Regions from separate parts of the Pseudolabrys sp. FHR47 genome, predicted to be linked through region 1. Evidence: predicted binding sites of a transcription regulator. Region 1 holds the regulator's gene; the other holds the start of a gene.
The links. Region 1 encodes PhoB, which activates phosphate uptake and scavenging genes when phosphate is short. Its sites were predicted from a motif close to TGTCATNNANCTGTCAT; they were not measured.
Positions count from the first base shown of each region.

Region 2: the regulator PhoB is predicted to act here: its motif matches at 2,056-2,072, upstream of E8Q40_RS21650 (DUF2794 domain-containing protein).

Region 1 covers NZ_CP039740.1:923,294-927,913, forward strand. Annotated here, with positions in the region: gene pstC (phosphate ABC transporter permease subunit PstC) at 1-74, shown strand, start outside; gene pstA (phosphate ABC transporter permease PstA) at 77-940, shown strand; gene pstB (phosphate ABC transporter ATP-binding protein PstB) at 943-1,752, shown strand; gene phoU (phosphate signaling complex protein PhoU) at 1,787-2,503, shown strand; gene phoB (phosphate regulon transcriptional regulator PhoB) at 2,518-3,222, shown strand; gene E8Q40_RS04610 (GcrA family cell cycle regulator) at 3,977-4,465, opposite strand.
Region 2 covers NZ_CP039740.1:4,478,501-4,483,120, reverse strand. Annotated here, with positions in the region: gene acnA (aconitate hydratase AcnA) at 1-759, shown strand, start outside; gene E8Q40_RS21655 (thioredoxin family protein) at 873-1,628, shown strand; gene E8Q40_RS21650 (DUF2794 domain-containing protein) at 2,089-2,466, shown strand; gene E8Q40_RS21645 (GNAT family N-acetyltransferase) at 2,600-3,121, opposite strand; gene E8Q40_RS21640 (glutathione S-transferase family protein) at 3,230-3,850, shown strand; gene E8Q40_RS21635 (Bax inhibitor-1/YccA family protein) at 3,931-4,620, opposite strand, start outside.

The DNA of each region.
Region 1 (4,620 bases):
TCGTCATTACCTTCATCGTTCTGGCCTTCGCTCGCATCATGCTGATGCGCCTCAACGCCCGCGTGGGAGCCTGATCATGGCACTTGTTTCAGGTGCAAACAGTCCGCTCTACGCCCAGCGGCGGCGCAAGAACGGCATCACCATGGGGCTGGCCTATGCCGCTACGGGCTTCGGCCTGACCTGGCTGGTGCTCATCCTCGCGGTGCTGTTGTGGGAAGGCTTCAGCGGTCTGTCGCTGCGGGTGTTCACCGAGATGACGCCGCCGCCCGGATCGGCCGGCGGTCTGCTCAACCCGATCCTCGGCAGTTTAGCGATGACCATACTCGCCGTCATCATCGGCACGCCGCTCGGCATCCTGGCCGGTACCTACATGGCGGAGTACGGCCGCTACGACAAACTCTCGTCGGTCGTCCGATTCATCAACGACATCCTCCTGTCGGCGCCGTCGATCGTGATCGGCCTGTTCGTCTACGAGATCATGGTCGCGCAGATGGGCCACTTCTCCGCCTGGGCCGGCGCCATCGCGCTTGCCGTGATCGTTGTGCCGGTGGTGGTGCGCACCACCGAGGACATGCTCACTTTGGTGCCGGACACGCTTCGCGAGGCGGCGGCCTCGATCGGCCTGCCGCGTGCGCTGATGATCCAGAAGGTTGCTTACCGCGCCGCCCGCGCCGGCATGATCACCGGCGTGCTGCTCGCGGTGGCGCGCATCTCCGGCGAGACCGCGCCGCTGTTGTTCACCGCGCTGAACAACCAGTTCTGGAGCACCAATATGAATGCTCCGATGGCCAGCCTGCCGGTCGTCATCTTCCAGTTCGCCTTGAGCCCCTACAAGGACTGGCAGGAGCTCGCCTGGACCGGCGCGCTCATCATCACCCTGTCGGTTCTGACCCTGAGCATCGTCGCCCGCGCCCTCGCTTCGCAGAGTAAATCACAATGACCATGGCCACATTCACTGTCCCGACCGTCACCAGCACCGTGACCTCGGCCGACGGCCTGACCGAAAAGGTCAGCGTGCGGAATCTCGATTTCTTCTACGGCGATCACCGCGCCCTCAAGACCATCAACGTGTCGCTCTATCACGGCAAGGTCACGGCCTTCATCGGCCCGTCGGGCTGCGGCAAGTCGACCCTGCTTCGCATCCTCAACCGGATGTACGATCTCTACCCGAACCAGCGCGCCACCGGCACGGTTCAGCTCGACAACGAGAACATCCTGTCGCCGTCGCAGGACCTGAACATGCTGCGCGCCAAGGTCGGCATGGTGTTCCAGAAGCCGACGCCGTTCCCAATGACGATCTACGAGAACATCGCCTTCGGCATCCGTCTTTACGAGAAGCTGCCGAAGTCGGAACTCGACGGCCGCGTGCAGCACGCGCTGGAGCGCGCCGCGCTGTGGGGCGAGGTCAAGGACAAGCTCGGCGCCAACGGCCAGTCGCTCTCGGGCGGCCAGCAGCAGCGCCTGTGCATCGCTCGCACCGTGGCGGTGCGGCCGGAAGTCATCCTGTTCGACGAGCCGTGCTCGGCGCTCGATCCGATCTCGACCGCCAAGATCGAAGAGCTGATCGACGAACTCAAGGAAGACTACACCATCGCCATCGTCACCCATAACATGCAGCAGGCGGCGCGCGTCTCCGACTTCACCGCCTTCATGTATCTCGGCGAGCTCGTGGAATACGGTGAGACCACCAAGATCTTTACCGCGCCGAACGACCGCCGCACCCAGGACTACATCACCGGCCGCTTCGGCTAGGCCGGCGCCCGGAAGGGAATGAAGGATCAGGATCATGAACGAGCAGCACACCGCCAAGGCCTTCGACATCGACCTCCAGGAGTTGTCCCGGATGGTCGCCGAGATGGGCGGCCTGGCCGAGAAGCAGGTCGCCGACGCGGTCGATGCGCTGGCCAAGCGCGATACCAACATGGCGCAGCGCGTGACCGCGTCCGATAACGCCATCGACGTCCTGCAGCGTGAGATCGAGGAAAAGTCGGTGCTCACCATCGCGCGCCGCCAGCCGATGGCTGTGGACCTGCGCGAAATCGTCGGCGCGCTGCGGCTCGCCAACGATCTCGAGCGCGTCGGCGATCTCGCCAAGAACATCGCCAAGCGCGTTATCGCCCTCAACGCCGAATTCCCGCCGCCGAAGCTGATCCGCGGCGTCGAGCACATGACCGACCTCGTGCTTGAGCAGCTCAAGGCGGTGCTCGATGCTTACGCTCGCCGCGACGATAGCAAGGCGATGGCGGTGTGGCGCGGCGACGAGGAAATCGACGCGGTCTGCACTTCGGTGTTCCGCGAACTGCTGACCTACATGATGGAAGACCCGCGCAACATCACCTTCTGCATCCATCTGATGTTCTGTGCCAAGAACATCGAGCGCATGGGCGACCACGCCACCAATATCGCCGAAACCGTGCACTTCATCATCGAAGGCACCCCGATCACCGAGCGCCGGCCCAAAGGCGACACCGAGATTTCGGCCCTGGCCGGCACTCCCGCTTGACGAGCTACTGACTTATGAGCGCGCGAATCCTGATCGTCGAAGATGAAGAGCCTCTCACGATGCTCCTCGTCTACAATCTCGAGAAGGAAGGCTACGAGGTCGAGACCGCGGCCCGCGGCGACGACGCCGACACCAAGCTGAAAGAGCGCGTGCCGGACCTCGTGGTGCTGGACTGGATGCTGCCCGGCCTGTCCGGCATCGAACTATGCCGCCGGCTGCGGGCGCGGCCGGAGACGCAGAACCTGCCGATCATCATGCTGACCGCGCGCGGCGAGGAGAGCGAGAAAATCCGCGGCCTCGCCACCGGCGCCGACGATTACATCGTCAAGCCGTTCTCGGTGCCGGAATTGCTCGCCCGCGTGCGCGCGCTGCTCCGCCGCGCTCATCCCGACCGCGTCGCCACCGTGCTTAATATCGGCGATATCGAACTCGACCGCGAGAAGAAGCGGGTATCGCGCAGCGGCAAGCCGATCGATCTCGGCCCCACCGAATACCGCCTGCTGGAGTTCCTGATGGAGCGTCCCGGCCGCGTGTTCTCGCGCGAGCAGTTGCTCGATGGCGTCTGGGGTTCGGACATCTATATCGACGAGCGCACCGTCGACGTTCATGTCGGCCGCTTGCGCAAGGCTATCAACCGCGGCCAGCAGGCCGACCCGATCCGTACCGTGCGCGGCGCCGGCTACGCGCTCGACGATCGGTTCGGACGAGTGGCGAGTTAGTCGCTCCAATAGTCCAGGGCGCTTCCCGCTCGGTCATTCCGGGGCTCGGCGAAACGGCTTCCTCGGCGTCATCGCCCGCGCAGGCGGGCGATCTAGCTCTTGGTCAGCCTTGAAAAGCGCTGGGTCCTCCGCTTGCGCGGAGGACGACGGGATTTGTCGTTCCGGGCTCCGGGCTTGCTAGAAAATAGTCCTTGACTATTATTCCTAGAAGGACTATAAGCACTCCTGTCCTGTTCCGGCCGGGGGCGCTGTCATGAGGCGTCGTTTCAGTGGGAGCAGGGCGCGGTGCCCGCGGGTCTGGCGAAACGCACGCCAGGCGCTCGGGCGGCGACGGGGCTCCGCCCGCCGGCAATAAGACCGGCCGCAAGGAGCTTGCTGATGGTGAGCGCTACCTGCTGAAAGGCAGATCAGCCGCCAGAAGCGCGGCCCGTGTGCCGTAAGACACCGCGATGGAGCGCCGCGGGGCGCAGGTTCTCCGCGTTATGGAGAACCGCGCACCGCAAGGTGCGAAATCAAAGAGCGTCTCGCGGCGCTCCATCCCTCCGGCTTGGCCGGAGGGCCGAAGGGGAAGGCAGGCCGCCCCGGGCCTTCAAAGAACAGGGGCGATCAGGCACGTCTGCTGTTTGAAAATTGAATCGGAAAGGCGCGGCACGTCACACGCGCTTTCTGATCCCTCCCCGAAGGCGGGGAAGGGATAAGCAAAAAAAGCCGGAGCGTCGCTCCGGCTTTCATCAATCCAGTATCGTCTTTGCAGTCAGCCTCTGAATGCCGGCTTGTGGCGGCGGCGATCATTGGCCGGCTGGAAGGCGACGCGGCAGTGGAAGCTGCAATAAGGCTGGTCTTCGGCGGCTTCACCGCCGCAGAAGAAGAAATCCGGACCTGACGGATCGCCCACGGGCCAGCGGCAGGTCTTCTCGTTGAGCTGCAGCAGGGTCTTGCGCTGCTCGAGCGGGATTTCCAGAAGCTCGGGCTCGGGCTCGACCTCGTAGTCGTAGGCCAGCGCGGTATTGCCGCGCACCTGCGGCCGTTGCACCCGGATCATGTGGCCGGACGAGCGAGCCTTGCGCGGGCGCGGCGTGCTCGAGGACGGGCTCTTGGCCCGCCCGGACAGGCCGAGGCGGTGAACCTTGCCGATCACGGCGTTTCTTGTGATGCCGCCAAGCTCGGCGGCAATCTGGCTGGCCGACAGACCGTCGGACCAGAGCTTTTTCAGGAGTTCGACCCGCTCATCGGTCCAGCTCATGGGGCATTTCCCTCGGCGATCCAGGCCCTTGGACAGAATCCACCCCCATCGTCCGGCACGGCTTTTCCGCGCCTGAACGTGTACGCTTCAGGGATGAACCAGATTTCGGCGGCGATACGCACGATATGTCGTATCGCTTGATTGAAAAGCTACAC
Region 2 (4,620 bases), 960 kb from region 1:
CAGAACCCGCCTTACTTCGAAGGCATGCAGCGCAAGGAAGTGCCGATCGAGGATATCGAAGGCGCGCGCGTGCTCGGCCTGTTCCTCGACTCGATCACCACCGACCACATCTCGCCGGCCGGTTCGATCAAGGAGTCGAGCCCCGCGGGCACCTATCTGCGCGATCATCAGGTGCGCCCGATCGACTTCAACCAGTACGGCACGCGGCGCGGCAATCATCAGGTGATGATGCGCGGCACCTTCGGCAATATCCGCATCAAGAACCAGATGGTGCCGGGCGTCGAAGGCGGCGTCACCATTCACTACCCGTCGAAAGAGAAGATGACGATCTACGACGCGGCCATGCGCTACAAGGCCGAGAAGGTTCCGCTTGTCGTCTTCGCCGGCAAGGAATACGGCACCGGCTCGTCGCGCGACTGGGCGGCCAAGGGTTCGGTGCTGCTCGGTATCCGCGCCGTGATCACGCAGTCCTTCGAGCGCATCCATCGCTCGAACCTGGTCGGCATGGGCGTGATGCCGCTCAACTTCGAGGAAGGCACGTCGTGGCAGTCGCTCGGTCTCAAGGGCGATGAAAAGGTCACGATCCACGGCCTCGAAGGTGATCTCAAGCCGCGTCAGAAGCTGACCGCCGAGATCACAATGGGCGACGGCACCGTCAAGAAAGTGCCGCTGATCTGCCGTATCGACACGCTCGATGAGCTGGAATACTTCCGCTCGGGCGGCATCCTGCAATACGTGCTGCGTCAGCTCGCCGCCTGACGCATCGCCGGTTCCGGACTACGGTCGCCCGCCCTCACTGCGAAGTGAGTGGCGGGTGATTTACTTTTGTCCCTATATGATGCGCGTCGCGCCAACCGGGGAATGACGCCGAAATGGGACTGAGCCGCCTGACCTTTGCCGCCGCCTTTGGCGCGGTGCTGGCTGTCGCGAACCCCGCCGCTGGCGGGGAGCCGAAAGCCGTGGTCGAGCTGTTCACCAGCCAGGGCTGCTCGTCCTGCCCGCCCGCCGACCGGTTGCTCGGCAATCTGGCCCATGACCCGTCCATCATCGCCGTAAGTCTGCCGGTCGATTACTGGGATTATCTCGGCTGGAAAGATACCCTGGCGCTGAAGGGGCACAGCAAGCGGCAGCGCGCCTATTCGATCGCACGCGGCGACGGCGCCGTCTATACGCCGCAGGCCGTGATCAACGGCGTCGCTCATGCGCTCGGCAGCGACCAGGCTGCGATCAAGGATGCGGTTGCCAAGTCGCGCGACGATAAACTCGCGCTGCGGCTGGCGGTGAAGGCAGCGATCGAGGATGGCAAGATCGTCGTCAACGTGCCGGCCGTGAACGGCGAGCCCATTACCGCCGACGTGTGGCTGTGCCCGGTCACCGACAAAATCGAGGTCACGATCCAGCGCGGCGAAAATCGCGGCCAGAACCTGAACTACTACAACGTCGTGCGGCGCTGGGTGAAACTCGGCACCTGGAGCGGCAAGGCGGAAACCTTCACGCTGCCGCTCAGCGAGATTCCGAACGCGAACTTCACGCTATCGGACATCAATCATTTCGTCGTGCTGGTGCAGAACAGCGTCGATGGAAAGCCGAGCCTGATGGTCGGCGCCGCGACCGTGGCGATGAAATAATCGCGCAGCAAGCACCGGGTTTGAAGGGGCGCGTCCGACGGGCGCGCCATTTTCATGCGTCCAGCACATAAAAATAGGGCCGGCTTTTTGGGGCCGGCCCTAAGGCATAGGGGATTGAATCGAACGCTACTCAACTTGAACTCGATCGGCCCGGTCCGAAGACCCCCGGGGGGCTGGGGGGCTGAGGAATCCGGAGGTCAAACCGGACCGGGCCTTGAGGCAACGGTGCATTTATCCCAAGGCCTCGTGTCCGGCGATTGACCGAAATTGGGCGTTATTGTGAGAAGTGCTGACGAGTTCGTGATGCCGCCCGCGGCTTTTTGGCCTGAAATCGCGGCGTTTTCGCCTGGCCGGACGCGGCAACGGGAACTTCGGCGCGCGATCCTGCCATTTGAATCAGGGGCTTGCGGCGGCGGGCGGGCGGCGCGATCATCCATCTGTCACATCGCAGGGAGGCCGCATGACGATCGAGTCCGGCGACAGCGAGCCTAGCCAGTTTCCCGGGGGCGCTCCGGCGCGTGGTGCCCCCAACCTGCTCGGTCAGGTCACCTTCAACCGCCGCGAACTCAATCGCATTCTCGACCTCTACGGCCGTATGGTCGCCGCCGGTGAATGGCGTGACTATGCCATCGACTTTTTGAAAGACCGGGCGGTGTTCTCGGTATTCAGGCGCTCGTCCGAAGTGCCGCTCTATCGTATCGAGAAAGACCCGAAGCTGGCGCAGCGCCAGGGCGCCTACAGCGTCATCTCGGCAACCGGATTGATCCTGCGCCGCGGCCACGAACTCGACCGCGTCCTGCGCGTCATCGACAAGCCGCAACTGGCGCTGGCGAATTGATGTTTGTCGTCCCCGCGCATAGCCGTCCGAAGGACGGCGTTCTTTTAGAACGCCTATGAGCGGGGACCCATAATCCCTGCACTATCGAGAGAACACGGCGTATGGGTCCCCGCCTTCGCGGGGACGACAGCAATTAAGCCGGCTCTTTATCGCCCTTCCCGAGCGGCAACTGCATCTGCACCGTGTCGAGCCAGCGGCCGAATTTGTAGCCGACCGACTTGAACACGCCCGCCGGCTGGAAGCCGCAAGCCTTGTGCAGGGCGATCGAGCCTGCCTGGTTTGAATCGCCGATCACCGCCAGCATCTGCCGGAAGCCGGCTTCGGTGGAGAGCTTGATCAGCTCTGCCATCAGCGCCTTGCCGATCCCGCGCTTCTGCATGTCTGGCGCGATGTAGATCGAGTCCTCGACGGTGAAGCGATAGGCCGGCCGCTCGCGGAACGGCCCGGCATAGGCGTAGCCGGCGACCTTCCCGTCGATCTCGGCGACGATGTAGGGAAAACCGCCTGAGCGCAGCTTGTCATAGCGGCGCAGCATCTCGGCCTCGGTCGGCGGCTCGAGCTCGAAGGTCGCGGTGCCGGTGCGCACGGCGTGGGCGTAGATGGCGGCGATGGCCGGGATATCGGCGGGGGTCGTGGGGCGGATCGAAAGGGACATTGAGTCAGACTACAACAGGCGATCAGGCGGAGCGATGGTGGAGATCAAAGAATATCGCTGGAAAAAGCGGCGTCCAGTTGCTCCATAGGAGTCCCTCAAGGAGGTCCAATGTTCACGTTGTATTTTTCCCCGAATTCCTGTGCGCTGGCGTCGCACATTGCGCTGAAGGATGCGGGCGCCGACTACCAGCTGCGGCGCGTCAATTTCGCCGAGTCCCAGCAGCGCTCGCCGGACTTTCTGGCGGTCAACCCCAAGGGCCGGGTGCCGGCTCTGGTGACGCCCGCCGGCACCATCACCGAAACGCCGGCGATCCTCGCTTTCATTGCGCAATCCTTTCCGCAGGCCCGCCTGGCGCCGACCGATCCATTCCGCTTCGCCAAGATGCAGGAGTTCAACAGCTATCTCTGCTCCACCTTGCACGTGGCACACGCCCATCGTGGGCGAGGCCATCGCTGGGTCGATGACGAGGCGGCGATTGAGGCGATGCGGCGCAAGGTGCCGGAAACGGTCGGAGCCTGCTTCGAATACGTCGAAACGCAGATCGCCGGCCCCTGGGTGATGGGCGAGGATTACTCGATCGCCGATGCCTATCTGTTCACGCTCGCCCAGTGGATGGAAGGCGACGGTGTCGATCCGGCGCGTTATCCGAAGGTGCTCGATCATCGCACCCGGATGGCGGCGCGGCCGAATGTACGGGCGGCGATGGAAGAAGAAGCGCCGCAATCTTAAAGAAAACGCCCCGGCTTTGGGCCGGGGCGCTGCATTTCGCAACTGTCTCTGTTCGTTAGCGGCGATCGCCCAGGGGCGCGTTAGCGCCGATCGCCCAAGAAGCGCAGTAGGAACAGGAACAGGTTGATGAAGTCGAGATAGAGCGTCAGCGCGCCCATCACCGCCTTGCGGCCGGCCGCGGTGCCGTCGTCGTTGACGTCGTACATCTCCTTGATCTTCTGGGTATCCCAGGCGGTGAGACCCGCGAAGATCAGGACGCCGATCGCCGAGATGGCGAAGTCGAGGCCCGTGCTCTTCAGGAAGATGTTGACCACCATCGCCAGGATGAGGCCGAACAGGCCCATGACCAGGAACGAGCCGATCGGCGACAGGTCACGCTGCGTGGTGTAGCCGTACAGGCTCAGCGCACCGAACGACGCCGCGGAGATGAAGAAGGTGCGGGTGATCGACGCGCCGGTGTAGGCGAGGAACACCGACGACAGCATCAGGCCGAGCAGCGCCGCGTAGCCCATGAACAGCATGAGCGCGGTCGACGGCTGCAGCGTGTGCACGCGGAAGCTCAGGAAGAACACCAGTCCCAGCGTCGCCAGGAACAGAATGATGGTTACGGGTCCGCCGAAGATCGTCTGGCCGAACGACGTCAGCACCATCTGCCCCGCGGCATTGGTCTGCACTGCGGCGTTGAAGGTAAGCCAGGCGACCACGCCGGTCAGAGCGACGCCGGCCGCCATGTAGTTGTAGATGCGGAGCATGTAGGCGCGCAGGCCCGC